Regions from separate parts of the Lysinibacillus sp. VIII_CA genome, predicted to be linked through region 1. Evidence: riboswitches for the same ligand, from Rfam matches in the RefSeq annotation. Region 1 holds a riboswitch; the other holds the start of a gene.
What was found. Region 1 has a riboswitch for cobalamin ahead of mmgD (citrate synthase). Riboswitches for the same ligand answer to the same signal wherever they lie in the genome.
Positions count from the first base shown of each region.

Region 1 (22,270 bases):
TATGAAGGAATTTGCTTATATCATCCAATAAGGTCCTATTATATGATACTTTTATAGAGGAATTCCCCTAGTAAATATACGGGGTTAAAAAAATAGGAGTTCAATGATGATGATTGCAAGAGAAACATTAGAAAGAAATCAGATTTCCCTGTATGTATTCGTTTTATTGTTGGCAGGAGGTATAGGGTTATTCGCCCCTGAGATGGGCATCCATTTAGACATTACCATTTCATTTGTCATAGCTATTTTAATGTATAGCATGTTTTCACAAATTCCTTTTACTACATTAAAAGAATCCTTTTCTAACCGTCGTTTTTTGGGAGCTCTGCTAACGGTCAACTATATAGCGGTACCCATTGTTGTTTGGCTACTAACTTTGTTTTTACCAAACCACCCGCCTTTATTACTTGGTGTCTATTTAGTATTACTGACACCTTGTATTGATTATGTCATTGTTTTTACAGCACTTGGTGGTGGTAATGAAAAAGCTATGCTGATTTCCACACCTATTCTTTTCATTACCCAAATGCTATTACTCCCCTTCTATTTGTGGTTATTCATTGGTCATGAAGCATCGGAAATAGTTGAAAAAGGTCCTTTCCTAGAGGCATTTTTAGAGCTGATCGTCATCCCATTAGTCATTGCTATTATTTTTCAACTACTAGCTAAAAAATCAATAATTGGTCAAAAAATTATTCAATTTTCTGCATGGCTACCTGTTCCGTTTATGGCGTTAACATTGTTTGTTGTTGTAGCTTCACAAATTGGAAAACTATCGTCGTCCATTGATTTGATTGTAAAGGTCATTCCAATTTATATTGCCTTTATGCTTATCATGCCATTTATTTCAAAACACATCGGCAAACGTTTCAAACTTGATCTTGCATCTGGTCGAGCTTTAATTTTTAGTGGTTCAACACGCAATTCACTTGTCGTTCTGCCCTTAGCCTTATCTTTACCGGATTCAATTCATACAGTTGTGGTTGCTATTATCGTTACACAAACGATTGTCGAAATTATAGGAGAAATCATGTACATTCGTATTGTGCCTCATTTACTGTTACGCGAACAATAGGCTGATTTGTCATTCATGAAAAAATTTGGTACGATGAATATACAATTATGAGAGGACTGATGGATGAACAATGATGAACTAATCTATATTTTAAGTTGAAATCAATCACTTCAAACTACAAAATATAGGATTAGTCTGTCCATTTTTATCAATCAGTTTATACTTTTTTCGCCATTTTCCTATGGCAAAAAGGTCCTTTATTATTACCTGTAACCGACTAATCCTTCCAATGAAATTGGGGGGATTTTTTTATTCTCTCATAGTTACATCAAAATTCAAAAAAGGAGTGTGGAAAATGAGCGATTTAGACACAATTGTTACACATGTAAATCTCCGTATAAGTCGTTAATATCCATCCTACTTATGCGGAGACATGAACACCAGATGGATATGCCGACTTTGTATATAAGAAAGAAAAACGTGTTGCTATACAAAGGAGGAATTATCATGTCAATGATACAAGTTCAAAATTTAACATTTTCCTATCCAGGTAGCTTTGATCCTATTTTTGAAGGTGTTAACTTTCAATTAGATACGGATTGGAAACTAGGATTTATCGGTAGAAATGGTCGAGGGAAGACAACATTCTTTCATTTATTATTAGGGCATTATGAGTATAGTGGGAAAATTAATGCTTCGGTAGACTTTACTTATTTCCCCTACCCTGTTGCTGATCGAAACAAATTTACGTATGAAATATTTGAGGAGATTTGCCCGCAGGCAGAGGATTGGGAGTATCTTCGCGAAATATCGTATCTACATGTAGATGCGGAGGTTATGTATCGCCCCTTTAATACATTATCGAACGGAGAACAAACGAAGGTATTGCTTGCTGCCCTTTTCTTGACGGAGGGCCAATTTCTATTAATTGATGAGCCGACTAACCATCTAGATACAGATGCGCGAAAAATGGTTGCTAACTATTTGAAGAAGAAAAAAGGATTTATTTTGATTTCGCATGATAGAACGTTTTTAGATGGCTGTGTGGACCATATCCTATCCATTAATCGAGCAAATATTGACGTTCAAAGTGGTAACTATTCTTCATGGAAGTTAAATTTTGATAGACAGCAGGAGCACGAGGAAGCAACAAACCATCGTCTACAAAAGGATATAGAAAGATTAAAACATTCCTCGAAGCGTTCAGCAGGCTGGTCCAACCAAGTCGAGGCTTCCAAAAATGGGACGACGAATTCAGGTTCTAAGCTAGATAAAGGCTTTGTCGGACATAAGGCGGCTAAGATGATGAAGAGAGCGAAGCACATTGAATCAAGACAACAAAAAGCGATTGATGAAAAATCAAAATTGCTAAAAAATGTAGAAAAGACGGAGTCATTAAAATTAGAGCCATTGACGTTTCAGTCAAAGCAACTAATGACGTTGACCGATGTATCTGTTCGATATGATGACCAAATGATTAATCAGCCATTAAGCTTTAAAGTTGAGCAAGGTGATCGTATTGTCCTTGATGGAAAAAATGGAAGCGGAAAAAGTAGTATTTTAAAACTCATTCTTGGAAACGACATACAGCATACGGGCAACATTCATGTAGGCTCGGGTCTCATAATATCCTATGTTCAACAGGATACTTCCCATTTGAAGGGATCGTTATCGGATTTTATTGAAGATAACGGCATTGATGAAACATTGTTTAAATCCATCCTTCGTAAAATGGATTTTGATCGAATCCAATTTGAGAAGGATATTGCTCATTATTCAGGTGGACAAAAGAAAAAACTACTTATTGCCAAAAGTTTATGTGAGAAAGCACATTTATATATTTGGGATGAACCACTTAATTTTATAGATATCTATTCCCGTCTGCAAATTGAAGAGCTCATCCAAAGCTTTAATCCTACAATGGTGTTTGTAGAGCATGACCAGGCATTTCAGCAAACCGTGGCAACCAAAATTATTTCTATGTAGCTAAGTAGGAAACTATAAAAACTGAACGTTTGTAAATCAATAGCTCTCTAAGCGTATCTCCCTAATAAAAAGACAAAATCCCAAGGAAAAGATGATACATATTTTTCCTTGGGATTCTCTATAGCCTTATACTTATTATATTTGCACCAGCTGCAAAGCCTTCTTAACATCGTGAATATCTTTTGTTAAAACACTCTTCACATTCGATCCAAACCATTCCAGTGAGGCATCTATCTCCATGGTTGAATCTACTTCCGCTAGGAATTCTCCATAATCAATGACTCCTTCAAATAATGGAACCATCCCTTCTCTAGACCCTGATGCAGCATAAACATTATGTGGTGCAAAAACATCAAGTTGTGTACGGGAGGCAATATTTTTAAAGTGGAAATGTAAAATATAAGCACGAAGTTGCTCCATAGCGATAATAGGGTTTATCCCTGATTCCCATACATGTAATACGTCAAAATTTACTCGTAGCCTTGGGTGATTCGTTTCTTCGAGTAGCTGCATGGTTGATGGTAAATTATCTGTCAAAGTGTTCGGATGAGTTTCAACAAGTAAATATTGTCCCTTTGACTCAAGATAATCACAGAGCAATTCTAGTCTGAAAGTAAGTTCCTCTCTTTCTTTCTTACTTGTGTCTGAGCTGCCCTTCTTTCCGACAAATGTACGAATCTTATTGGTTCCCCAGCGTTCCGCAAGTGCAGATAACCTCTCCGTTTCAGCCATCATCTCAGAAATAGGAGCATCTAATGGTAAATAATCACTAAGCATGCTCGTTTCCAAACCGAAAGATCTTAACCAATCCGCTCCATAATGAAGGTCATCAGCCAAGTTCTTTGCATGAACACCCCAGAGCTCGATCCCTTGAAAGCCTTGAGCTTTGGCAAAGTCAGCCAATTGATCTATTGAGTGAAGATAGTGGCGAAACGAAATTGTACAAATAGATAGTTTCATAACTGGACCTCTTTCTTATGCTGTAGTGTTAACCATGCTTGAAAACATTCATGTAATCCTTGCTTTATGTTGAACTCAAGAAGATTTTGTTTTGCTAACTTCGCAAAAATATCTTCTGTTACTAGCGGGTCTTGCGTCATCGCAAGTTTCATCACCCGATACTGAATCGTAGTATAGCCATTCACTAAACGCTCAATATCATCACACCATTTATCAAAGCCTTCTTCAGCGCGGCCAAGTGCTTCCCAAAAAAATGCAAACGCATGCTCATATGCATACTTTCTAATCGCTATAACTGGCAATTGTTTTATTGCATCTGGAAGTTTTGATATACTTTCTTTGTCATTCCCAGCAGTATGCTCTTTAATAATTTCAGCAATGGTATCTGTCAATGGATTACAATGAAGCTTGATACATGTATTAAAATAGGCTTCCACCGTCTCGGTAGTTGGAGCAATGATTGTCTCCGAATCAAAGTAATAGCCTCCTCCTACAGATGGCTCTTGGATAGCAGCTAAAATTCTTTCCTTCGGTAATAACCCTTCCCAGCGAAAATCAGGATCATACATGAACCACTCTTCTTCATTTTCTGTCGATTCTAGCATCACATAATGAGGGAATGGACTTTGATGAAATTTATTCTCTCGTTCTGGAAGCTTCGATAAATCTAACATTACCATTACATGTTGCTGGGGAGATTTATGCGCTAATAACCCTAGTAGCTTGTTGATATTTTCTTGTTTGGTTTGTTTTTCGTCATACCATTTGTAAAGCTTGATGCCATAGAGCATTTCATACCATGTTTGAAAGAAATAATGATCTATTTGTTCAGAATGGTATGTGAGCACACCATTATCAAGCACATCGAAATCTGCATCCCATACCCCAAAATAGTAAGGCCTATGATCGACACCCTTTGTCTTCTTAATAACCTCACAAACACAGCTTACAAAACAATGAACTTTTATCATTTTTAGCCTCCGATTAATCTATCTTTTGCTGTTCTTCTAAGAAGCTTGCTAGAGTCCCTACTGTTTTGAAATCTTTCGGAACGAGCCCCTCATCGGGAATGGAAATGCCAAGATCCAATTCTATATGAAGGATGAGTTGAAGAACCATAATTGAATCCATATATAAATCCTCATTTAATCGGGCATCTTCATTAAAAGAAGACAGTGTCTGCAACTCTAATGAATTTTCCATAATATCATAGATGCTCTTAATCAATTGTTGCCGACTCATACAGGGATGCCTCCAAGTTTTTTTCTACTTACTTTTCCATTAGGTAGCTTTTCGATTTCATGAACAAATATGAACTCAATCGGAATTTGATGGGGGGCAAGAAATTTCCGGCACCATTCTCTAAGTTCTATAGTATCGATTGGTTCAGAAGACACATAGAGTGCGCAAACTCGCTCTCCTGATAAACTATCCTGTTTCTTATATACGACGGCTTCTGTTATTCTTGGCTCATCCATTAACACGCTTTCTACTTCTTGCGGATACACATTCAAGCCTGCTACATTAATTGTGTCATCGATTCTTGCAAGAAAAGAAAGAATATTATGTTCTATATAGCCAAGGTCTTTCGTATAAATCGTTTGTGTAGACGTTTCAATGATAATCTCGCTAGGTCTTTGTTTGTCACCAGCTGTCACCTTTACATGAGGTAGAGGATATCCCATCTCTTTTGGATCTTCCACATGAGGGTGAATCGCAACACAGCCAAATTCGGAGCATCCATACTGCTGTAGTACTTGGTTAGATTTTTCTCTTAATGATGTTAACCAGCTATGTGGCATCACAGTTCCTGACGTCATCACACGATCAAATTGTTGATCAATCGGTAATAATCGGCTTAATGTATACAGTAACGCTGGAGCTCCATAGAGTATGTGCTGAGGATGTTCTTTTAGCTTTTTCAATATATATTTAGGATTACTATTCGTAATAATAACCGGCTTTGCTCCTCTTCTTATGCAGGCTAGAACCCCACAAATAAATCCATAAGAATGAGTAACTGGACAAGCAACAACAGAATTTGTCATGGCATCAACAGGTAACGCTTTTACATAACTTTCAATCTCCTCCTCCACTGAGCTCCACGTTCGTTCAATGCACTTCGGAGCTCCTGTTGTACCTGAGCTCATTTGAACCAATACCCCTTCTTGGTTATTGGAATGATTGGATAGTTCAATAAACGTATCAATCGATTGGAACAACAACAGATGACTACCCGCAGTAGAAGCAATCCTTATGGCCCCCTCTTTGGGCGTAGCCGGATGGATTGGGACAACTGATCCTCCATTTTCACGAATGTATAAACAAAGAGTCATATATTGAAAAACATCATCCGTACAAATCGCTATCCTGCGATTGCTACACTCCTTTAGATGAGATAAGCCTTCATATATATCAAATTGTTGTTCAATATTTTCTACTGTATAAAATTGATCGTTAACATAAAACATCATTATTTCCCCTTTTCATCTGCTTGTGCCAACGTATTGTTGACGATATGTCGAAAATTTCCTTCTTCTTGATTTTGCAGTTTCTTTTTTAGTAAAGATTCAACATAAATATGTGTGCTAGTAAACTGAAGCTGTTCATTTCTTGGGCATAAAGATGGAAAGCGGTCAAAGTGCTTCTGTATTCCGTCGTTAACTTGACTCCAAAAGCGTGTTTCTTCGTATCCATAATGCTCTTCTAGCAAATAAGATAGCTCACTTAAATGAAACACGAAGAGTGTATCCATAGCTAACTCTCGTAAACCCTCTACAGAAGACATCCAATAATATTGATCGGCAGGTGCATCTTTAAAGCGTTCATGTATCATTTCAAAATCTGGAACGAGTTTTCTATCGGCAATGAATTCTTCCGTATATTCGATACTGTCATGAAAATCCCGCCATACAATTCGTGTCGGCCACCCATTTTGATGCAATAAAATCATATTTTGCGCATGGGCCTCTACAGCAATTCCGTGAGCAACAAGTAAGTGCCAAACAGGAATAACACTCACTTCAATCAATCGTTTTATCCACGCCTCGGTTCCATATCGGCATAGCCAGTCATCAATAAAAGGACGCCCATCTAACTCCGTCATCATGAGTACCGTAAACGGTACTGCTTTCTCTTCTTCCTTCATGTACAAGCGCACACTTTCTCGCCATATGGTGCCAAACTGACCTTCTAATTTTCTACTATGCATTGTGGCATCCGGTTCAAAAATAATGCCTGCATATTCTTCCAGTACAATAACGCTCTTTTGTAAGTAGGCATCGGATTCAATGACCTGTTTAAGCCATGCAGAAATATGAGGAGCAGCACAAACAGCATGAGAATGTAACCTTCGTAATGAAGAGGTATTCACCATATTCATGGAGCATTTTAATTGTGCCTTTTTTGGATCTGAAGAATTCCATAATGTTCGCACTGATTGAGTTGCCCTATAGTAATCTCCTTTCACATCAAGAGGTATGAAATCTTTTTGTTCTATTAATTCAGCAAGTTCCTGTTTCATGGTACGCCATTGCCATGGGTGAATAGGTAAGAACGTATAGTCCTCAAATGTTCCTTTGAATACTGCAAGCTTGTCAAGAATGGTTTCCCACAGTAAATGCCCTAGCTCTCTTTTCCAAAAATTCGCTTCATCCTCAAGTACAGCGATTCGTACATAGCTTCTTCTCACTGCAACCCATTGAAGAGTAAATGCTTGCTTTCCCTCAGGGCCATAGGCTGCATGGTCGTCAATTGTAAAGCCGGTTCTGGATTTGAAACAAGGATGATAGGGATGTCCTTCCATAATTTCCGATTCTAATTCTTCATAGATTGATTTTCTTCTCGACATGGGCATTTGGAGATGTCGTTCATTCCATTCACAAAGCTTATTCGTTCCATGAAGTTCTTTCAGTAATCGAATTTTGTCTTGACGACTCGTCAGTAACTCATCGACTAGCTCCTCAAGCGTTGCCTCATGTACCGTTTCATCTTCGCTTACTAAAAAAATATGATCTTCCTTTATTCGAATGCGATCAAATGCCATCCTTCTACCTTCACAACGATAGGTGTATTTCTGTCCAATAAGTGTAAAAATTATAGTCCTTTGATCTAGACGTGTTTCTTCATATTTGATTAGTCCTTCAAAGATCATTGCTTCTACAAGCTGCCGCCTTACACGAAGTTCTCCTTGTTTAGCTAAAGGCTGTAGCTGCTGCATACTCTGCCTCCTCAAACTGAATAACAAATGGATTAGGAATTTTAGTATATACGGCTTGTTCCAGTTCGGCCTCCAGTTCATCTACATCATGAAACCTTGTTAATAGGTTTGCTTTGAAGGCAAGCTCCTCTTGATTTAGAATGTTACGAACGAATATTTTTCCAAAACCTGTAAATTCTTTTTCTAATAAGTGCAGTTGATCCATAGACCACTTCAAAAGTTCATTTTCATTAATTAACTGATCTGCTCCAAATCGAGCAATAACAGGGAACAATTGATTCATAAATAAATAATAGGTAAATCTATCATGGATAAGGGCATCTTCGTAAAATAGCTCCTCCGTTTCATGTAAAGATGGTTCTATTGAAAGAAGTACATCTTTATATGCTTTTGATAAGTAATAACCTTGGTTATCGCGGTAATAATATGTAGTTGGATAACCTGAAGAGATGTTTAACAGACTATTTTGTTGATGGGCTTCAAGAGCGATCCCATGCTCATCGTATAATCTTAATAATGGTTCAATAGCATTTGTCCAATAGACTTTAAACCAATCTAAACTGACGCTCTCTAATGACCGGAATTCAGATTGAGCGATTTTCATGATGAGCTGACATAGCTTTGATTTTTCTTCTAGCAGGGGCTCTTGCACAAGCGTAGCGATCATGCAGATTCCTTCATCATGCCCCTTAGGAAATATGTTTGAACGAAAAATAACCTCAAATCCTGATTCCGTCTGATTTGGAAACTCTATAGTCATATACGCAGGGTCATTCATCATTTGAAAGGATGAATGCTTTTGTAAGAAATCTATCTTCTTCATTAATCGAGCCATAGCAATCCCCGCTTTAAGTTCATGAGTTCTATTGACCCTCAATGAATTTGTTATTTTTACGGGAATTGAAAACTTATACATCATTTCTTCCTGGGCGTTGTAAACCGTTCTGATTGAAGAGGTTGCTGTATAATATGCCCCTAGTGCTCCTTCGTATTTTATTAAATCTTCAGCAATCGCCTTTTTGACATACTGTTGCTGTAGAAGCCATTGTGCTTGTAAGGGGTGTACCGGAATGAAACAGACATTCTCTGACTTAACAAATTCAGGCTGTGATTTGATTAAAGATCGAGCAATGTGTTCACTAGCACTTATTTCTAATACGGAGGCCTCGTTCACCATTTTACGGTCGACTCGAAAGTAGTGAAGTTGGAAAGAACCTTGTAACTCTGGAGCAAAACTGGTTTGTTGCCAATCTGCCATCCCTTGTCTACTTTTAGGTGTTGGATGGAGCCAATGACCAAGTAGAAGGGACTGCTCTGCTTCAATAAACGTATCGCTAGCTCGGTGTTGCTTGTCACCTTCAAAACTCTTTTCAATATAATGGGCCATTGTTTGATAGCTCTCAATTATGCGAAGAATGAGTTCGTCAAAATGGGAAGAAAGCTTCAGACAGCCATCCATTTTAGTCGTACAATGTAGTTCCTGAATAAGCGTGATGAGAATCGTTAATTTATCCTCAACAAGCCATTGTTTTTGTTTTGTACAATATTTCAACGATGCACCAAATACCTGTCTTCCAACAAGAGATTTATATTCCACGCCAAATGCAAAACGTATGTTTTGTCTTGGTAACTCAAGCTCTAATATATATGCCTCGGTAATCAGGGCTGATAGTCGTTGTTCCTTAATCCATTCCTCCTTTTTGACCCAATGCCCGCTTCTCACCTCTCGTATATAACAATTCATAAACGCCTGAAACGTTGCATTCTTTGCAATCTGTTTAGCAATCTGCTGCATGAAATAAACCAATCCTTTCACAGAACCTTTTTACTATTAATTGATAATGATTATCACTCACTGTTGAAAAAATAAGTCTCCCTTATTAGAAAGACTGAGAAGTAAAAGTAAATCGAAACAAATGAGGTGTTGTTAACAATTGATAATGATTATCGTTTTCATTAATAATTACATTTTATAGGTAATATGGAAATGACTCAACTGTCTAAAGACCTATATGACAATACAAACCATTGAAATAGGTAAAAGTATAGAAAAAGTTGGCGTTTTCCGCATCACATATTAGAGATTTTTAATATTTAATGGATTAAAAAGCTTAAATATTACAAGAAAACAAGAATAGTTGTTTAATGAAACAAAGGTTCTTATGGTTTGAAAGACGTGCCATTTCACAAACGATGTACCTGTAGAAAAATAAGTATAGAAAAATAGCAAAAACGTTGATACCGCAACATTTCTGCTATTTAAAAATTTATATTAATATTTTTGTCATAATTACATCTATTTGTTCTTCCTCACCCATATAAAAGCTGTGTGCCCCGGTCTGCACAAAGCCTATATTCTTATAAAAGCCTATGGCATTGTCATTTTTATCCCAAACTCCTAACCAGATGCTGCTTTTGTTTTGAGCTTCAGCTAATTCGACTGCCTTGTTGATGAGATATTTGCCAAGACCTCTTCCTTGAAATGGCTGTCGAATATAAATACGTTCAATTTCAAGTGTCTCATCCCCCATTGGTTCAGACTGAGCATCATTGACATTCACCTTTAAGTAACCAGCAATGACATCATTGTTATAGATAAAATAAAATTCTGAAGCTTTATTAGATAATTCTTTTTCCAGCTGATACTCTGTAAATGCTTTCTCCAAGTAAGCGGTCATATTTTCAGGTGAATTATGATCTTTAAAGGTATCATTGAATGTTTCGATACTCACCTCTTGGAGTTTTTTTAAATCACCTATGCTACATTTTGATAATTTGATTGACATTGATTACACTCCTTCAGAACTCTTTATGTATTTTATATTGCAAATGCAATAAAAAGAATATATATTGAATGTAACTTATTTTTGTTGTATATGCAATAAAAAGTGGAGGGAGGTAATAAAAGTGAAATATGTTTTTTATGTCTTAGGCATTTTCATTTTAACACTGGGCATTTCTTTAACTATTCAATCTAATCTAGGCACTTCCCCCTTCGATGCCCTTTTAGTGGGTTTATCTAAAAATATAGGGCTGACTGTAGGTAGCTGGGAAATTATTATAGCTATTATTTTAATAGTTGGTAATTCTATGTTAACCAAGCAAAGGCCCGAATTCTTGGGCTTGATGACAGCCTTTATTACGGGAATTGGAATTGATATGTGGTTATTTGTGTTACACAATTGGATAACGCCTGTAGCTTGGTATAGTCAAGTTGTTAGTTTTGGTGTAGGTTTAATGGTGATTGGGTTAGGGACTGCCACCTATTTACATACGAATTTTGCACCGATACCTGTTGATCGATTAACCTTAATAATTAAAGAGCTCACGAAAAGGAGCATCTTTTTTGCAAGAACCACTATTTATCTCCTGTTTTTAGCGCTGGCGTTACTATGGAAAGGCCCAATTGGCTTTGGAACAATCATAACGGTTTGTTTGGGAGGGCTCATCCTCCATTTCTTTATGCCTATTACTGGCAGAATACTAGATAACCTCCTACAGCACTCTAATACCACTCTAAATGATCAAAATGAAGAGATTGAAAGCTAGTATAAACCCAAATATTCTGTTTCTTGCTTAGAATGGGGTGATGTCATTTCCCCCTTTCTTCTATAAAGATAAAAATCCTGCTACGAACAGGATTTTTAAATGAAGTCTATCATGTAACATTATTTTCTTGAAAAAACTTTTTCTTCTCCTCTTCTGTAAATTCTTCTAGGTTTTGATAGATATAGCGTGGATTACGATCCTTATCAATCACAACAGATCGTACACCTTCATAGAAATCCTTATGTCTTAAAAAGTTTCTTGCCAACATGAAATCTGTATTCAAACATTCCTCTACTGTTTTTTCACGAGCGTCAATAAGCTGCTGTAACGTAATTTTTAAAGAGGAAGGTGATTTCGACAAAAGCAAGTTCTTCGTGTCACGGGCAAATTCGCTTGGGTCATGGTTTAAGGATTGTATGATTTCCTCGACTGTATTTCTTGAAAAATGATGGTTTATTACTGTTTGAACCTTCTCAAGTTCACTGTTCGTGGATGGATTACTAGAATATTTCTTAATTAGTTGGTGTAAGGTTGCGTTTATATTGTTAGAATGCCAATCTGTCTGTATAACGCTTTGAAGGAAATCAAATAGCTTATCGCTCGTCATATAATGATCTGCTCCGTTCGCAAAAAGGACATCTGCTGCTTTAATAATGGACGCAGTTAATGCCAGATAGTAACCAATAAATCCTGGCGCTTTGTTTAAGAAATAGCCCGCGCCAACGTCTGGAAAAAAGCCAATATCCATTTCCGGCATCGCCCATTTTGTACGCTCTGTAACGATTCGGTGGCTTGCTCCATAGGTTAATCCGACTCCACCACCCATGACTATGCCATCAAGGCAAGCAATAATTGGTTTAGAATAATGATAGATTTCTAAATCCACTTTATACTCTACTTCAAAAAAGTTTTCAGCTACTTTAAATGCTTCTTGACTGGATTGTGCTTGATAAAGTGTTTTAATGTCACCTCCAGCGCAAAACCCCTTCTCCCCTGCCCCTTGTAGTACAATAAGACAGATTTGATCATTCGCTTCCCATTCTTTTAATTTTTCTCTAATGAGGTTAAGCATGTTAGTGGAAAGAGAATTTAAAGCTTTAGGACGATTCAACGTAATGAAGGCTGCTCCTCCATCTTCCACCGAAAATAAAACTTCGTTTGCCATGTTGGCCCCCTCCTTTAACAGTGTTTAAAGTGTGGCTGTCTTTTTTCAATAAATGCCTGCACACCTTCTTTGGCATCATTTGTTAAAAATAACTCAGCAAAACGCGTTCGTTCAAGTTCAAGTCCTTTTTGTAAGTTATCCTTCGTGCTTTGAATCACACATTCAATTGTACGAGAGACACATATCATACTTTTACCCGCAACAAAGGACTGTGCAACAGCTTTAGCCGTCGTCAAAAGTTCCTCAGGTTCTGTTACGAGTTGAATAATACCTAGCTGTAATGCCTCGTCTGCACTCAGTTGTTTACTTGTTAAAATTAATTGGAGCGCTGTTGCTTGATTCGTCATTCTGCTAAGTCGTTGAGTCCCCCCGAATGTTGGGAGTAGCCCAAGCTTTAATTCTGGTAAGCCGAGAATGGCTTGATTCGAAGCAATTCGGAAATGACATCCTAACGCTAGTTCAAGCCCTCCTCCAAGAGCCGGTCCATTAATGGCAGCAATAACTGGTTTTTTCATGGCTTCTACTTCATCGCATAGCGCTTGCCCTGCTTGAGCCATTTGCAATGCTTTTTCCTGTTGGCCAAAGGCTGAAACAAACTCCTTTATATCAGCCCCAGCGACAAAAAATCGGCCAGTGCCTGTAATAATAATGGCACTTGTGTCTTCATCCTCTGCTAGCTCTTGGAAAATGAGACGTAGGTTTTCAATAGTGGCTGATGACAAAGTGTTTGCAGGTGGATGATTTAAATGAATAATTGAAATAGAATCCTCTTTACTAACGTTGACAAATGTATCGATCATGCTGCTCCTCCTAACTAATCATTTTTGGGTTGTCAATGAATGTTCTCGCAAGTGCCCGTTTTTTCATAAAGAGATTTTGCTGTAGCGGAATATTTAATTGTCGAATGTTATTTAGCAAGCTTACTCGTTTTTGTTCATTGCTTTCAGCGGCCGTAATGATAGTAATCGCACTTTCTTCTATTTTGCGGTAACCATCCTGGCATAATATGTCAGTCATTAATTGTTTTGTTTGGACATGTGCAGTTTTTTTCGACCTGAGCCAGGCTGATTCCATGACATACGTTTCCATGGCCATATCCGCCAACAAACGCATAAATTCTTGCTCCTGTTCGAGTTGAATTTGTGCATTTGCAATGACATGAATAGCTAGTTGCATTAAATGCTTGGAGAGAAGGATGTAATGGTGATTTTTTTCTAATGGTTGAGCGTGAATAAAATCACCCTCTATTGCAGTTGTTTGTACATATTTTTTCCACAGCATTTTAGCCATTGTAAGGCGATTGATTTCATTTGTACCCTCGAAAATACGGTTAATTCTTGCGTCTCGATACAAACGTTCCACTTCATAATCTTGCATATAGCCATATCCACCATGTATTTGAACAGCTTCATCAGCTATTCTTCCAAGTGCTTCGGAACAATGTACTTTATGAAGTGCGCATTCCAGAGCAAATTCAGATATTTTCTGAACTATCGTTTCATTGCTTGCTGATGCAATAGCCTCATCAACTTTCCCAGCCGTTCGGTATGCACCGCTTTCTGCTCCATAAATCAGAACGGCCATGTCAGCAAGCTTTTCCTGAATCAATGTAAAGTCAACGATAGGTCGTTCAAATTGTTTCCGTCCCTTCCCATAATTCACGGCTATTTGAAATGCTTGTTTGGCCGTTCCTATATTAGAAAAGGCAAGCTTTAGACGTGCCATATTCAAAATGTTCATAGCGACTATATGTCCTTTGCCAACCTCTCCAAGAACACAATTGATTGGCACAATAACATCCTCTAAAATGAGCGTGGCCGTTGAAGAGCCTTTAATGCCCATCTTCTCTTCTTCCTGACCCACGGATACCCCTTTAATGGAACGTTCGACAATCAACGCAGTCATCCCCCTATTCGTCTGGGCAAATACAACGAAGACGTCTGCTAGCTGAGCATTGGTAATCCATTGCTTTTCTCCATTTACTAGCCATGCTTTCCCGTCTTCTGTTAATCTAGCATTCGTTTTGGGGCGCAGTGCATCAGAACCCGCTTCGGACTCTGTAAGGGCGTAAGCTCCAATCCATTCTCCAGAAGCCAACTTTGGTAAGTATTTCAGCTTTTGCTCCTCATTTCCAAAATAGATATAGGGTAATGTGCCCACCCCTGCATGAATATTGTAGGAGACACTAAAAGAACCCCCAAAACCCATTTTTTCTGCTACCAGACCAGAAATTTTTTTATTGAGCTCAAGTCCTCCATAAGCTTCGGGTATTTCAATGGCCAGTAATCCAAGATCACCTGCTTTTTGGAACAATTGTCGGGTGATCTCATATTGTTGCTGTTCAATGGATGAGATATTCGGTGAGACATCCTGTTTAATGAAGAGCTCAGCAGTTTTTGCAATGAGCTCTTCTTCATCGTGGAAATCCTCAGGTGTAAAGATCGTCATGTTGTTTTTTAGTCGATCCATATAAGCCCTCCTTGAAAGAAAGTGGAGAAAAGCCATTTACCTCTCCTACTTTATTTCCTCCTTCGGTAAGATGGTTTTTGCTAATTCACTATCTAAATCCTCGAATTTATAATAGGAAATCGTTTCATACAATTCGCTTCTTGTTTGCATATCCTCAATTGCTTCTTGTTGTGTTCCAGTATTTTTTATTAATTCAAATACGCGCTCGTATGCTTTTGCTGCAATTCTCATAGATGTAACGGGATAAATGACCATCGAGTAACCCATTTTTTCAAATTCCTTAGCGGTATAATAAGGAGTTTGACCGAATTCAGTCATATTGGCTAATAAGGGGGCATCTAACTCATTGGCAAATTGTTTAAACTCTTTTTCAGTTTGTAATGCCTCTGGAAAAATAACATCTGCACCAGCAGTAACATATGCTTTGGCTCTTAGTATAGCCTGCTCTAAGCCTTCAACAGACCTTGCATCCGTGCGAGCAACAATCATTAATGTAGGGGCTATTTGTTTAATCATTTTTATTTTTTGAATCATTTCCTCCTTTGGAACAAGAGTTTTGCCATTTAAATGTCCACACTTTTTAGGAAGATTTTGGTCCTCTAGCTGTACGGCAGCAACCCCTGCCTCTAGCATTTCACGAGCAGTACGGGCAACATTTAATACGCCACCAAAGCCCGTATCAATGTCCACTAGCATCGGTAAATTTGTAGCCCGAATAATATCACTAGCACGCTGGGCTATCTCATTTGAATAAATCATCCCTAAGTCTGGTAAACCTCTACTCGCTGTATAAGCGGCACCAGAAAGATATAATGCCTCAAAGCCAACTTTTTTAGCCATCAAACCAGCCATTGCATCATGTACCCCTGGTATTTGCAAAATAGCTGAACGAGCGATATGAGCTTTAAATTGTTCAGCTAATTGTTTTTGTGTCTTTGCTTCTTGGACAATCCATGTCATTTTTAAATACCTCCTCTTTATTGCGTTCGGAATCCATCTAAATTAAATAAATAGATTAACAAATTCATGAACAGCAATTTGTTCAAGCAGCTCTTTATTTACACAAACATCGTTTATTTTATTGAGTTGTTTTTGAGCATAATGCGTACGAAGGTTTTGCTGGAATTTATCAATAATCTGAGGGAATGCTTCCTTACGGCGGAAACGATGTCCTAAAGGATATTCACACTCAATTAGCTCAGTTGATGTACCATCTTTGTAATAAACTTGAACAGCGTTCGCAATGGATCGTTTATCAGGGTCTAAATAGTCGATTGTATATTGGCCTTTTTCCACAACAACCATTTTATTACGCAAGTCATCGATTCGTGGATCTGCCGCCACCTCATCTTCATAGTGATTTGCGGTAATGTCACCATAAATAAGACCAATCGCTGTAATATATTGAAGGCAGTGATCTCGATCTGCAGGATTGTGAAGAGGCCCTTCTTTATCGATAATTCGCATGGCTGATTCATGTGTTGTAATTTCTATGCGGTCAATATCAGCTAGGCGATTTTTTACTTCAGCATGCAAATGAACGGCACATTCTGCAGCCGTTTGAGCATGAAACTCTGCAGGATATGAAACTTTAAAGAGGACATTTTCCATAACATAAGATGCAAGTGGTCTCGCAAGCTTTAATTCTTGCTTATGAAAGAGCACATCTTGGAATCCCCAGCCTGGTGCAGATAATGCAGTTGCATAGCCCATTTCCCCTTTCACAGCCATCATTGCTAGTTGTACGGCCCTGCTTGTAGCATCGCCAGCAGCCCATGATTTTCTTGATCCCGTATTAGGAGCATGTCGATAGGTTCTTAAACTTGAATTATCAATCCAAGCATTTGATAAAGCATTGACAATCTCTTGATGAGTGCCCCCTAAAGCCTTTGTAACAACAGCTGTTGTCGCTATTTTGACAAATAAAACGTGATCTAAGCCAACACGATTTAAGCTATTTTCGAGTGCAAGTATTCCTTGTATTTCATGGGCTTGAATCATCATTTCTAAAACATCTTTCATTTGGAGAGGCTCTTGCCCTTCTGCAACTCGTACACGACTCAAATAATCAGCTACAGCTAAAATACCACCAAGATTATCAGAAGGATGCCCCCATTCTGCCGCCAACCATGTATCGTTATAATCCAACCAACGGATCATACAACCGATATTAAAGGCACCTTTAACTGGATCAAGGACATAGGATGTTCCTGGAATACGAGTACCATTTGGAACGACTGTACCTGGTACTACAGGACCTAGAAGTTTTGTACATTCAGGATATTGTAAAGCTAAAATGCCACAACCTAACGTATCCAATAAAACATATCGAGCCGTTTCGTAAGCTTCTTCGCTCGTAATCTTTGTGTTTAATACGTAATCCGCAATATCAATAAGAAGCTGGTCTGTCATCGTTTTTTCATTCGTTTTAATCATCTATATCTTCCTTTCAAGGTATGAATTTGATATACTGTATGCTGATGGGCATTGGTCAGAATGTCCATCAGCTCTATGGCGAGTTGTTAAAACTTGATTATACCGACAATTCTTCAAGGTTATGACGCTCGCCTATATAATGAACACGAGGTCTAAATAATCGATTATTGTCATGTTGTTCGATCACATGTGCACATAAACCGATCGTTCGAGAGCCAAAGAAAATAGGCGTATATAATTCAATTGGTAAGCCCAGCATGTAGTACACGGGCGCAGCATAATAATCTAAATTTGGATACAAGCCTTTTTCCTCCACCATCACTTTTTCACCGGCTTCGCACATGTGATATAAGCAGTCATCCCCTTGCTCCAAGCATAGTTTATACAAAGCTTCTTTCATGATCTGCGCTCTTGGGTCCATTTTTTTCATATAGACACGATGGCCAAAGCCCATTATTTTATCTTTATTTTTGAGCTTGTTTTTCAGCATCGCTTCAAAGCCCTCCACAGTCTTAGCTTCAAGCAGCATATACATGACTGCCTCGTTCGCCCCACCATGCAAATTTCCTTTCAATGATGCGACAGCACCAGTTAGAGCACCATACAGATCGGATTGTGTGGAGGCAATAACACGAGCAGCAAAGGTCGAATTCGGCATTTCATGTTCACTATATAAAACAAGTGATTGGTCAAAAATTCCCTCTTCTAATGGTGTTGGTTTTCTTCCAGTAATCATGTAATAAAAATTAGCACTATAAGAAAGCTGACTATCCGGTTCTACAACATCTTGACCATTTAATACACGGTAGCTATTCGCAACGATGTTGGGCATTCCACCTAAAAGTCGATATGCTCGTGTTACATTCATTTCAGTCGAACGATCATGGATGTGCTGATCATACCCTGCTAACGCTGAAATTCCAGTTCGAAGGCCGTCCATCGCATGTGTCCCATTTGGTAATAAGTTGAAAATTTGAAAAAGCTCTTGTGGAACGTGATAGTTTTCTTTCAATTTATCCTGTACGTCAGCTTGTTGCTCAGTAGTTGGTAGGTTTCCGTGCAATAATAAATGGACAATATCTAAATAGGCGTATCGCTGAGATAGTTCAATCAAATCATAGCCACGTATAACAATTTGACTGCCTACTACGTCTAAGAAAGACAGTTTTGTTTCCGCAGCAATAACTCCATCAAGACCTGGTGAATACGTTAACTCCATAGATTACAACCCCTTTGTTTAATCATTCTTGTAAGCGTTACCATTCAAACTCGAAAGAACAACAAAAAAACAACTTCTATCCTTTAGAAGTTGTTAATCTACAAAAGTATGACAGAACAAAAAACAGTGAACTTACATCCATTCACAATCATCATACAGTAGCTAACACCTCCCTATCCTCGTAGGTCAATTGATGCTTATTTAGTGGCAGGTCTCCTGACTTATCATCAACATTCCTATAACACCTTCCCGTCTTGAAGAACAAAACAGTGGTCTCGTTATGGAACTCCTACATACAGTTGCGGGACAGTGTTGGACTCACACCAACTTCCCTTTTAATCAAATGGAATCAAACCCATTTGAACCACCAAAATTTAGCATATTCAATTTGTCTTTTTACCTTAACATAGAGGTTTCCAAACAATCAATATAGGTAAAATTCAGAAAAGACTGATTATAAAAAGCTATTTTTCATTTTTGACGAACTATTCTGCATATTTAAGCATTATTTCGCTCAAAAAAAGATTGTTAATCAATCCCAATGGAGCTATATTTATGAAGCCTGCTTTAAAAAAGCGATTTGTTTTGCATTACGATGAAACGAGGAGTGACGGGATGGGCTATATAACTGAATTAAGAAAGCTTATCGGTAATAGACCAATTATAAGCGTTGGTTCGACAGTTCTTGTTGTTAATGATGATAAGAAAATACTCTTTCAACATCGTTCAGATACGTTGGATTGGGGATTACCTGGCGGTTCAATGGAAATAAACGAAACATTAGAGCAGGTTGCTGCTCGTGAACTTTATGAGGAAACTGGTCTCGTGGCTAAAGAGTTTGAGTTTATCGGTGTTTTTTCAGGACCTGATTATTACTACTGTTATCCGAATGGCGATGAAATCTATACAGTCATTCACCTTTATAGAGCTAAACATGTAAGGGGTGTATTGGAAATGAAGGATGGTGAGAGCTTAAGCCTCACTTATTTCAGTAAGGAAGAACTTCCGAATAATATGGAACAGAGGACGGTCGCTCTCTTAAACAACCTAGAGGGCAAAATATGGGGGTTCGAAAGCTCCTTTACGAAGCTTTCCAAATAACAATGTAAGAATTTTAATAAGGACTTTCTTCGCAAAGACATTTCAGATCATTCCAAACTAGTATTCTTGTGAATTCTTTCGCGAGGGTGACTGGGCAAAATCGCGTTGTATAGCTCAAGTGATGCGGAATGCTTAAATGGTTCACCTTTCATGATTTCCTCTACTAGCTGACCATTTTGCATGACGAGGATGCGATCTGAAATAAAGCGTGTAGCCTGTAAGTCATGAGAAATGAAAATGTATGCAAGTTGCAAATCCTTTTGTAGTGTCTGTAGTAATTGAATGATTTGTTTTCGCAAAATCATATCTAAACTACTAATGGCTTCATCTAAAACAATTAATTTTGGATGTAAGGCAAGCGCTCTTGCAATGTTTACCCGCTGTTGTTGCCCACCGCTAAGCTGGGAAGGATGCTTTTCGGCAATAGATTTTTCTAACTCTACATGATTAAGTAATTCCTTTACCTTATAGTGTCTCTCAGCTGAGCTATAATGCTCGAAATTTAGGTACGGTTCCTCTAAAATTTGAAAAATAGTGTGCTTTGGATTTAATGAATGATAGCTATTTTGAAAGACTGCTTGTAAATCTCTCCGTATCATTTTTTTCTGTTGGCTAGTGGCATCATAAAGATTAACCCCTTGAAATAGAACCTCACCGGCTGTTGGCCTTTCCATTCCTAATATAATTCGGCCCAATGTGCTTTTTCCTGAGCCACTTTGTCCAACAATCCCTAAGCATTCCCCCTCCTGAAGTGAAAATGATACTTTCTGTAATACAGGAGCATCCTGTCTTCGCTTGAATATGAACGGTCTATGTGCATAGTTCTTCTCAATATTTCTCACTTCTAGTAGCTTCAATTTTTTCACCTCTAAAACATCATTCGGGATTGTAATAGTTTCTTTGTATAAGGATGCTGTGGTGCATCAAAAAAATCATAGACATTTGCTTGTTCAATTAGTTCCCCTTTATACATCACGGCTACATCATCAGCTAGTTCAGCAATAACGCCTAAATCATGCGTCACAAGAAGTATGGCTGCCTGTGTTTCCAGGCGAATCCGATCAAATAATGTCAATACCTGTTTTTGGTTGACTGTATCAAGAGCTGTCGTTGGCTCATCAGCTATGTATACCGAGGCTTGAATTGCCAGTGACAAAGCAATCATTACACGCTGTAGCATTCCCCCACTTAATTGGAATGGATAATAGTGTAAAAGTTTCTCGGGATTAGGTAAATTAACTTTTGACATGCTTTCCATAGCAATTTGTCTAATTTCATTTTTAGTTATAACAAAATGAGCCTTTAATGATTCACGAAAATGACTTTCAATGGTTTGCACACGGTCAAAGGCAGTCGAAGGATTTTGCATAATAATAGATAGATGTCTTCCACGATAAGCTCTCATTTGAGCAGCATTTATCTTCAATAAATCTTGTTGATGGTAGAATATGTGCCCTTTGATAATCTGCGCTCTAGACGGTAAGGCTTGCATGATAGCTTGGCAAAGCATGGTTTTCCCACTACCGCTTTCGCCAATAATCCCCAAAACGCGGCCTTGATAGGCTGTCAGATGAATGGCGTTTAAAATATTTTGTTCTCCAATTTTGACCGATAAGTCTTTCACTTCTAAAACTTTTTTCATAACTTCCCCTTTACTGGTCAGGCGTCTTTAAACTACTTGCCAAAACATTACATACTAGGACAACTAGAACGATAGTAAGCCCAGGATATAGCATTAATTCGGGATGTTGGCGGATATATTGCTTCCCTTCATTTACCATCATTCCCCACTCAGGAGTGGGAGCCTGCACGCCAAGCCCTATAAAGGAAAAGCCTGCAATCTCTAAAATAACCTTTCCCATATCTAATGCAACAATCGTTACAATAGGAGGCCAAACATGAGGGAGATAGTGACGAATAATTAATTTCACACCTGTAGTACCGCTTATTCTTGCCGCTAGAATAAAATCCTTTTCATTCATGCCGATAAATAAACTTCGAATTAGTCTTGAATAATAAATAAGCTGTGTCAAAATAAGTGCGATTAACACATTTTTTAAGCTTGGCCCTAATACACCTAAAAGCCCAAATGCTAGTACAAGTGTTGGAAAAGCTAATAAAATATCGCATATCCGAATAAATAGCGCATCT
Region 1 covers NZ_JBNFXM010000006.1:110,297-132,566, reverse strand. The annotation lists gene ACP3VS_RS10855 (arsenic resistance protein) at 110-1,075, shown strand; gene ACP3VS_RS10850 (Lsa family ABC-F type ribosomal protection protein) at 1,523-3,001, shown strand; gene ACP3VS_RS10845 (sugar phosphate isomerase/epimerase family protein) at 3,137-3,961, opposite strand; gene ACP3VS_RS10840 (DUF6005 family protein) at 3,958-4,932, opposite strand; gene asbD (petrobactin biosynthesis protein AsbD) at 4,946-5,203, opposite strand; gene ACP3VS_RS10830 (AMP-binding protein) at 5,200-6,435, opposite strand; gene ACP3VS_RS10825 (IucA/IucC family protein) at 6,435-8,180, opposite strand; gene ACP3VS_RS10820 (IucA/IucC family protein) at 8,155-9,975, opposite strand; gene ACP3VS_RS10815 (GNAT family N-acetyltransferase) at 10,448-10,966, opposite strand; gene ACP3VS_RS10810 (YczE/YyaS/YitT family protein) at 11,088-11,729, shown strand; gene ACP3VS_RS10805 (enoyl-CoA hydratase/isomerase family protein) at 11,839-12,894, opposite strand; gene ACP3VS_RS10800 (enoyl-CoA hydratase-related protein) at 12,909-13,694, opposite strand; gene ACP3VS_RS10795 (acyl-CoA dehydrogenase family protein) at 13,705-15,399, opposite strand; gene prpB (methylisocitrate lyase) at 15,409-16,323, opposite strand; gene ACP3VS_RS10785 (bifunctional 2-methylcitrate dehydratase/aconitate hydratase) at 16,366-17,799, opposite strand; gene mmgD (citrate synthase) at 17,897-19,018, opposite strand; cobalamin riboswitch at 19,208-19,402, opposite strand; gene ACP3VS_RS10775 (NUDIX hydrolase) at 19,634-20,119, shown strand; gene ACP3VS_RS10770 (ABC transporter ATP-binding protein) at 20,167-20,985, opposite strand; gene ACP3VS_RS10765 (ABC transporter ATP-binding protein) at 20,988-21,761, opposite strand; gene ACP3VS_RS10760 (ABC transporter permease subunit) at 21,772-22,270, opposite strand, start outside.

Region 2 (9,618 bases), on a different contig from region 1:
GTGGACGACCAATGGATTCAAACGTTTTTCGGCCCATAATCATTGGCTTGCCCATTGTTTTGTTTTTAAAATACTGCAAATCTCCAGGTAAATGCCAAGGCATTCCGTTATTATACCCAATTACATGGTTGTCATCATGTGCCACAATTAAAGAAATCATACTGTCCCTCCAAATACTTTCTTCCCTTTTATTATAAACACAATTCAATCATTTCACCTCTTTTATAAAAGATTTTTCTTTTTCTACAATTAAATCCTAGTAAAATTATATGAATAGTTTATAATATAAGACATAAACGTCAAGATAAAGGAATGATGAGGATGACTACATTAAGAAAAGAAGCTGTTCATTATATTCAAGCTCAGCATGGTGTGACACCTTACTATCAAGTCACACCACAGGAAGCTCGTGCGATGCGGACGGTTATGCCATGGCAATCCGTACACAAACCAACACTTGCGTCCATACAAGAACAAGCAATTACAGTGCGTGATGGTGCTCAAATTACGCTACGACTCTATATCCCTATTCATCACCAACCATTACCGGTTATTGTCTATTATCATGGTGGTGGCTGGGTATATGGTAATTTAGAGTCAGTTGATGCTGGCTGTCAGCTATTAGCAGAACAAGCACAAGCTATTGTCGTTTCCGTAGATTATCGTTTAGCTCCAGAATTTCCTTTTCCAACTCCATTACAGGATGCCTACGATAGCTTAGTATGGGTGCATGACCATATCAAAGCATTTGGCGGCGATGCTGCTCAGTTGACGGTTGCTGGGGACAGTGCCGGCGGAAATTTAGCAACGGTCGTGACCCACTTAGCTGCTTCTTCGGGTGGTCCGTCTTTGCAAGCACAAGTACTCATTTATCCCGTTACGAATGTAGATTTCACGACCGTTTCCTATCAGGCTTATGGTGAAAATTTCGGCCTCGATAAAAAAGGTATGCAATGGTTTTCTCAGCACTATACAGAGGAATCCAACTATGCGAATCCATTTGTATCTCCTCTACAACTTGAGGATGTAAGCCATATGCCTAAAACCCTCCTCATTGCAGCAGAGGCAGATGTACTCTTTGACGAAGGTTTAAGTTATGCCCAAAAACTGGCGGACGCAGGAGTACCTGTAGAGCATATGACCATGTCTGGTTTGATTCATAGCTATTTTAGCAAGATGAATTATTTTGAAGAGGCGACCATCGAAACAGTGGCAAAAATTGCTGAATTCCTGAAATAAGTTTGGCTATCCCGTCCAAACAGTGCGATAATAGAGCAAAACGTTTTTTAAAGGATGACAACATGACACAAACAATTGCCCTACAAATAAAGCAGCCTTTTGCTGATCAATTAAAAAAAGGCTACCCATTAATTTCAAAAGATGCGGTGGATGCACGACAACTCCCTTCCGAGCAAGGGACACTACTTAAGCTGATGGATCACCATAATCGTTGTATTGGTACAGGTTACTTCGGTATTCAAAATAAAGGGATTGGCTGGGTCTTGACGACTGATATCAATGAAACCATCGATAAAGCTTTTTTCATTAAAAAGTTCAAAAAAGCCATACAACTCCGAGAAACATTTTTCCAGAATGAACATACAACAGCCTTCCGTGTTTTCAATGGTGAGGGTGATGGCATTGGTGGCCTAACGATTGATTTCTTTAATGGCTACTATATGGTGAGTTGGTATAGCGAGGGTATTTACTCATTGAAAGAAGTCGTTTATGAGGCGCTTGCTGAAACCATCAACTACCAAGCTATTTATGAGAAAAAACGATTTGATGGTAAAGGCCAATATATGGAACAGGATGATTTTGTTATGGGGACTCCTGGCGAATTTCCAATTTTGGTCAAGGAAAATGGGATGACCTATGCAGTCCATTTAAATGATGGTGCGATGACAGGGATTTTTCTTGATCAACGGGAAGTACGATTAGCTATTCGTGAGCGCTATGCAAACACAGCCAATATGCTTAATACCTTCTCCTACACAGGGGCATTTTCAGTAGCAGCCGCGCTTGGAGGAGCTATTAAAACAACAAGTGTTGATGTTGCGAAGCGCAGTTTAGCCAAAACAATTGAGCAGTTTAGCGTCAATCAAATTGATTATGAAGCCCAGGATATAAAAGTAATGGACGTTTTTCATTATTTTAAATATGCACAGCGTCACGCATTAAAATTTGACCTTGTTGTCTTAGATCCACCTAGCTTTGCTCGTACAAAGCAAATGACGTTCTCAACGGCGAAGGACTATCCAAAATTACTGAAGGATACAATTGCGATTACAGCCAAAAATGGTATTATTGTGGCTTCTACAAATAATGCAAGCTTCGGTATGAAAAAGTTTAAAGGATTTATCGACCAAGCATTTAAAGAGACTCGTACACGCTATAAAATTGTAGAGGAATACGGTTTACCAAAGGATTTCCGTGTGCCTCGTGAATATCCTGAATTTAATTATTTGAAGGTCGTTTTTATTCAAAAAATCGACTAACTGATCTAGAATCACACTTTGCTGTGATTCTTTTTTTCGATAAAAAAGGCTTAAGAAGTATGTTCACTTCCTAAGCCACCTCTTTGTTAAAGTTTTTCCACAAACCAATCTCGTATATATTCCAGACGATGAATTCTTAATGTTGGTTTTCCGCTTCTTGACAGTTCATGATTCGATTCAGGGAAGCGGACGAATTTTGTTTCTTTCTTACGATATTTCAAGGCGATAAATAATTGCTCCGCCTGTTCAATCGGACAACGATAATCTTTTTCACCGTGTAAAATGAGCAACGGTGTTTCAACATTGTCTACATACTTCAATGGAGAATGATGCCATAGCTTCTCCATATTATCGAGCCCCGCTTGTATTTGCCAGTCTGTAAAGTAATAGCCGATATCACTCACACCTGCAAAGCTAATCCAGTTTGAAATTGAGCGTTGTGTAACTGCTGCCTTAAAGCGGTTCGTATGCCCAACAATCCAGTTGGTCATAAAGCCACCATAGCTCCCACCTGTTACACCTAGTCGATCCTGATCAATGAAATCATAGTGCTCTAAAGCATAGTCCACTGCAGCCATTAGGTCTTGATAGTCATTGCCACCATAATCACCACGTACTGCATCCACAAACGTTTGTCCGTAGCCATGACTTCCGCGCGGATTTGTATACAGCACCGCAAAGCCTTGAGCAGCTAGGATTTGGAATTCATTGAAATAAGTGTTGCCGTACATCGCATGTGGACCACCATGGATTTCAAGAATAAGAGGATATTTCTTCCCTTTTTCATAGCCCACTGGCTTCATGATCCAGCCATTGACCTTCCAGCCCTCAGCTCCTTCAAACTCAATACTCTCAGGAACAGCTATCTCTCTCGTCTTTAAAACTTCTTCATTGACGGTTGTCAACCGTTCTTTTTCACCCGTCTTTAAGTTGACGTAATATAAATCGCCCGGATTTGTTGTCGTACTTATTGCGACAACTGCTTGGTCATTTTGAGCATCTAATGAAAATCCATAAACATATTGATCATCGTGAATAGCTGGATAAATCTCTCCATCCACATTACCAAAATAAATTGCTGCATTGCCGTGATCTGTTACTTGGAAGTAGAAACTATGATTATCATTCATCCATTGCACAGGTGGAGCTGCTACCCCTTGCAGGAAATCACCGATGACATAGTCACCGACAGGGGCATCAAATTCACTTGTGGCACAGTTTAGCAGATTTTGTTCCATATCATAAATCCATAGCTTCGCTTGTGTGGCATTTTCAAACTCACGTTTTCCCCCAACGAAGGAAAGGAAGCGGCTATTAGGAGACCATGATGTTTGGTAATAAGAGCCAATTCCCTCGGTTACCTTGCGACTCTTTTTTGTTTCTATATCTAATAAGTAAATATCCGCATTAAATGAAAAATCTAAATCCTCTGCTTGATCTGCTAAGTACGTAAGATAGTTGCCATCGGGCGACCATGTACTCAGATGGCAATGCTTGTTCCCTTCTGTCATTTGCTCTAAGTCACCAGATTTTAAATCGACAATAGCGATGTGGGTATGCTGGTCCATATCCGTAAATCCACCAGCATCTGATTTATGTTTCATCTTATCGATTTCTAGCGGCTTTAGTTCTTTTTCTTCTTTCTTGTCATCTTCAGCTTTATCTAGAATAGTTTCATCTTTACCGAGCATAACGGAAAAGGCAATTTTCTCTCCACATGGAGACCAGACAGGCGTTGACGCACCGTTTTTACAATACGTTACTTGTTTTGCCTCCCCACCTGTTTTCGAAAGCACAAAAATTTGCGGCTTGCCTGATCTTGTAGAAGAAAAAGCAATTTGACTGCCATCCGGCGACCACACAGGAGAGCTTGTTCGATAGTCACCATATGTCCATTGCTGAGGACGTTTGTCTTTTAAATTTATATAAAACAGATTAGATATATAGTCTTTTTTCTTCTCATCAATACGTGTCTCTACATAAACTACCTCAGTCCCATCAGGTGAGAGCTGTGGATCTGCCACTGATTTCAAGCGATAAAGATCCTCTGGTTGAATCACTTGTTTAGATGTCATGTTCTTGCTCCTTTGTATTGTCATTTTCTATGCTCTACTACAATATTTCGACACCCTAAGTATTATTCCTGCTACTCGATCGATTTTTTTACTAGTTCCCAATCAGCATTCGATTTTGTTCTGCGATAAAACTTATAAAAAGGTTCATTGGAACGAGCTTGGTCCTGATAAAGACGAATGATTTGTAGCAAAAAATCTTCAATATGGTCGATCCCTACTCTCTTTGCAAAGAGAGTACCCGCCTGTGCTTTCGTCCCCATAGGAATGGCTCCTAGATAAACATCAAAGCTCTCATGCTGATAGACCAAACCGATGTCATCATATGTGGGATTATAACAGGCGGATGCACAGCCATTCACATTGACTCGCATTCTTACAGGCACGGTTATACCATCCAGCGCCTGATAGAGCTGTTCTGTTTGAGGAACTGCTTCCATTTTTTCACCGTCACAAAAATCACATGCTTTCATAACAATATGAGGCCCTGACGATGCAACAAACAGTCCAGCCTCCTGTAAGGCACGGGTAGCTTCAGTTAATTCGCTAGAGGGAATCGATAATAATATGCTATAGGAAGCCGAGTATTTAATGGCTCCCTTCTCCCCTACAATTTCTGCTATTTTTTGAAATTGGGCTGGTGTGTAATGCTTATTGATAATGCCAGGGCTTACTGCTAATCGCGAAAATCCACCTTGCTGATTAAGGGTCTCAAATGTTTTATCTGGTATGTTTTGACGAAATGCGTTCAATAGTTATCGCTCCTTAAGAAAAAGGAGCTAGCACTTTGCTAGCTCGAAATTTTTAAAAGTTTTCTGGGTAGAAGCCCTTAGCTAAAATTTGAATGGCCTCTGCTGCACGGACCCCTTCAGATGCCGCTGAAAGTGGAAGGATGACAAAGCGATCATTTTTGACTGCTTCCATTTCCTTCAAGGCTGGATCATTTTTTAAGAAATTTATCTTTTGTTCAGCCGTTGTTTCACCATAATTAATTATGACAACCACCTCTGGATTGCGATCTACTGCATCTTCCTTCGACACGGTTGTCCACCCTGACTCCACATCTCCAAAGATATTTTGACCGCCAGCGATTGTCACCAGCTCATTCATAAAGTTTTGGCCAGCTGTGAATACATCTTTTTCACCACTGTCAAAGACTAGCACACGTAAATTTTCTCTATCTTTTGGTAATTTAGCTTGAACTTCTTCGACATCTTTTGTCATTTGTTCAATGAATGCTTCGCCGCGATCTTCCACGCGGAATATTTCTGCAATATGACGAATATCAGTGAAAATATCCTCTAATGTTGGCTTTGTCATATTAGAAGCTGTATGTAAATACGTATGAATTCCTAATTCCTCAAGCTCCTCTGGTGTTCCTACACCTTTTTCACCAAAGCCACTTTTCCAGCCTGCATACAAGAAATCTGCCCCGGCATCAATGACTTGCTCCTTCGTTGGGTATTGATCTGAAAGAACAGGAACTTTATCGTAGGCTGCTTGAAGCGGCTCGTAGATTTCGTCATCTAAATAAGCAGTCCCTACCATGGAATCCTCTAGCCCTAATGCAAGCATAATTTCTGTCACATGCTGATTTAAGCTGATTGCCTTTGTAGGTGCTTCCTTATAGGTTTGGGTAGTTCCATTATTTTTAATGATTACCTCAGTCGTTGTCGCCTCAGACGGTTCAACTTTTTCAGTTTGCGTTGCTGAATCAGGCTTGTCCTTTGTACCACACGCTCCTAAAACTGCGATGAGCGCGATGAGCATGACCAGCCATATACTTCTCCATTTTTTCATGTCCTTTTCTCCTTTGTTGTCATAAATATAGAAAGAAATCAGAGACTTCTTTGCTACCAGGATCATTGGAAGGGCATAAAAAAACCCTCTTGTCGCCAAGAGAGTAGCATAGTGAAAAAACGGTATAGTTACCTTTATCACTATCCCCATCCTCGTGGTTCTTAGTTAGCATACACATACTGGCAGGTATCCTGGCTTAGGTTCATCATCTATACACCTTCCCATAGTTAAACTACAGTGGCATCCTGTATAGACTCCCCATTTACAGTTGCGGGACAGCATCGGAATTACACCGATTTCCCTTTTAAGCAAAATGACAAATGCCATTTGCACCAATATGTTCTATTCATTCTATTGATAGACTAGCAGTTCATGAGTTAATTCGCAATCAGAGTAAATTGCAAAATCTGCAATCATCATTATATTAGCACTATTTCGACAAAAAGACGAATCATTTTACAAGAATTATTTGTGCTAGTATTCTGATACAATGAGAACATAGCCACCTATAGAAACGAGGATTTAGTATGTACAAGACGATTGGGGTTCTTGCTCATGTTGATGCAGGAAAAACAACCTTTTCTGAGCAAATGCTTTATCATACCAATAGTATTCAAGCGCGGGGGCGTGTCGATCATCAGGATGCCTATTTAGATAATCATGAGCTTGAGCGTAAACGTGGCATTACAATATTTGCCGAGCAAGGTCGCATGACTATCGGCGACGATACATATACGCTGATCGATACACCAGGGCATGTCGATTTCTCCCCTGAGATGGAGCGTGCCATTCGTGTCATGGATTATGCCATCATTATTATTAGTGCTGTAGAGGGTATACAGGGTCATACAGAAACTGTATGGCAGCTTTTACGGAACTATCATGTCCCTACATTCTTTTTTATTAATAAAATAGATCGTGACGGAGCAGATGTGAGAGCTGTTATGACTCAGCTGCATAAGGATTTCTCAGAACATGTAATCCTCATAGATGAACCACTGCAGGAAAACTATGTTTCAAGCACGATTATGGAATGGCTGGCAGAGCGTGATGAAGAACTGCTAGATAACTTTTTGAATGAAACATTGGAACATCGCCAATGCATGACTAGACTACAAACGATGATTAAAAATGAGGATGCCTTTCCTTGTTTTATAGGTTCTGCGTTGAAGGATGAAGGCATTGAGGAATTTATTGCTCAACTTCCATTCCTAACGGGTACTCACTTCGAGCCAGAAGCACCTTTTCAAGGAGAGGTCTTTAAAATACGCCATGATGGACATCAACGTTTAACGTTCATCAAGGCCCTTACAGGCAAGTTACATGTTCGGGATGAATTTACATTTGGAGATATCACAGAAAAAGTAACAGAAATTCGCCTATATAACGGCAGTCGATTTGAAACTGTTCAGCAAGTTGAGGCTGGTGAAATCTTCGCTGTTAAAGGGCTCAGTCAGGCAAATATTGGGGATCGAATTGGCAGTAAATTGCTATCACTGCCCTATGAGCTTGTCCCTACATTACAGGCAAAAGTTCAATATGAGGGTGAGCAACATATAAAAGAAGTATTAAGGATTTTCCGTTTACTAGAGGCCGAGGAGCCGTCATTGCGTGTCGTGTGGCAGGAAAAATTTCAGGAAATCCATGTGCACATAATGGGTGTCATTCAGTTAGAAGTCCTGATTGACGTGTTATTGAAACGTTTTGCATTACACATTTCTTTTGGAGAGCCGCAAATATTATATATGGAGACAATTGGGACAACCGTTACAGGCTACGGTCATTTTGAGCCACTCAAGCATTATGCAGAGGTTCATTTATTAATGGAGCCTAATGAACGCGGAGCAGGAATTACCTTTAGTAATGCCTGTCATGCCGATGATTTATCAGTGGGCAACCAGCGTCTCGTTGAGAAGCACTTGTTTGAGCGTGATCATCACGGCTTACTCACAGGCTACGCCGTCACAGATATTCATTTTACGCTATTAACGGGGCGTGGTCACAATGAGCATACCTCTGGTGGTGATTTCCGAGAAGCTACTTTCCGAGCACTACGTCAAGGACTAGAACAAGCACAGAACATCCTGCTTGAGCCATATTATCGCTTTAAAATGAAAGCTTCCAATGATTTTATTGGCCGTATGATGACTGACATTCAACAGGCTGCCGGCACATTCGACGACCCAGACCTCACCGAAACTGACGTTGTTTTGACAGGACGTGCACCTGTAGCAACCTTTATGAGCTATAGCACAATCTTTGCTGCCTATACCAATGGGAAAGGCTCACTTACCCTCCAATTTGATGGCTATGATGTGTGTCATAATGCAGAAGAAGTAATAGCCCAGATAGGCTATGATAAAAATGCGGACCCTGAATACAGTTCTTCCAGCATTTTTTGCGCTAAAGGCAAAGGCTATACTGTCCCTTGGCAAGAGGCTCAAGCAGCCATGCACTGTCAGGGATAAGTCAAGTAAAGTATTTGCAAGGACGGTGTGTTAGGCTAATAGCCTCAGATGAAGCATGATACGCTGGCATAAATAAAACAAGCCCCCCGCTTCATGGAGGGCTTGTTTTCATATCGCACCGACAGCTTTCTTTGAGGGCTTATGGACCTGATAAGCAGGTTCAACCACCACATAGCCCTGCGTATTAGTGAAGTCGATTAAAACTTTACCAGGCTGACTTTTTAATAGTTGTAGTTGATCAATTAATGTTAACAATAGCTCATGGCCGTTCCCTCGTGGATGCCAATTTAAGTGATCACTATTTAATTCCTGAACCGCATCCAGAAATTGTTTATATTCCTGCTGCGCGAATGCGATTAGTTGATCCTGATGAGAAATTTCCATTAAATCATTTATATAAGTTTCATAAAAACGTATAACAATCGAGCATAGTAAGTCATTGACACGTGCAGCGCTTAACACGGGATTGGGCTCTTGTGAAAGGCGATCAAGGTTAGGCTTTGCTCGTGTTGAATCAATGCGTGTAATTAAGTGATAAGGTTCCCCGTTCACCTCATATATAATAGGGTTCGTCGGCATATACATCATAAAGCTATTCGTCTTCGTTTTCAGTTGATCCGTTAACGTTGCCAGAGCAAAAAGATGGCCTTCTACCTCACCATTTCTTATCCAAATAATGTCTTTATTATATAAAATTCGCTCAAAAAAGCGGTTGTTGCGAATCAGCTTCGTTGCTAATAATTGGTCAATCAGTGATTCAACCACCATTCTTGTTTTCGC
Region 2 covers NZ_JBNFXM010000015.1:92,990-102,607, reverse strand. The annotation lists gene ACP3VS_RS17765 (dihydrofolate reductase) at 1-160, opposite strand, end outside; gene ACP3VS_RS17760 (alpha/beta hydrolase) at 322-1,239, shown strand; gene ACP3VS_RS17755 (class I SAM-dependent rRNA methyltransferase) at 1,302-2,498, shown strand; gene ACP3VS_RS17750 (S9 family peptidase) at 2,585-4,573, opposite strand; gene ACP3VS_RS17745 (precorrin-3B methylase) at 4,645-5,322, opposite strand; gene ACP3VS_RS17740 (ABC transporter substrate-binding protein) at 5,375-6,370, opposite strand; cobalamin riboswitch at 6,535-6,722, opposite strand; gene ACP3VS_RS17735 (elongation factor G) at 6,898-8,838, shown strand; gene ACP3VS_RS17730 (hypothetical protein) at 8,947-9,618, opposite strand, start outside.
Region 2: linked by a shared signal. The riboswitch ahead of ACP3VS_RS17740 (ABC transporter substrate-binding protein) and the one ahead of mmgD (citrate synthase) in region 1 are both predicted to bind cobalamin.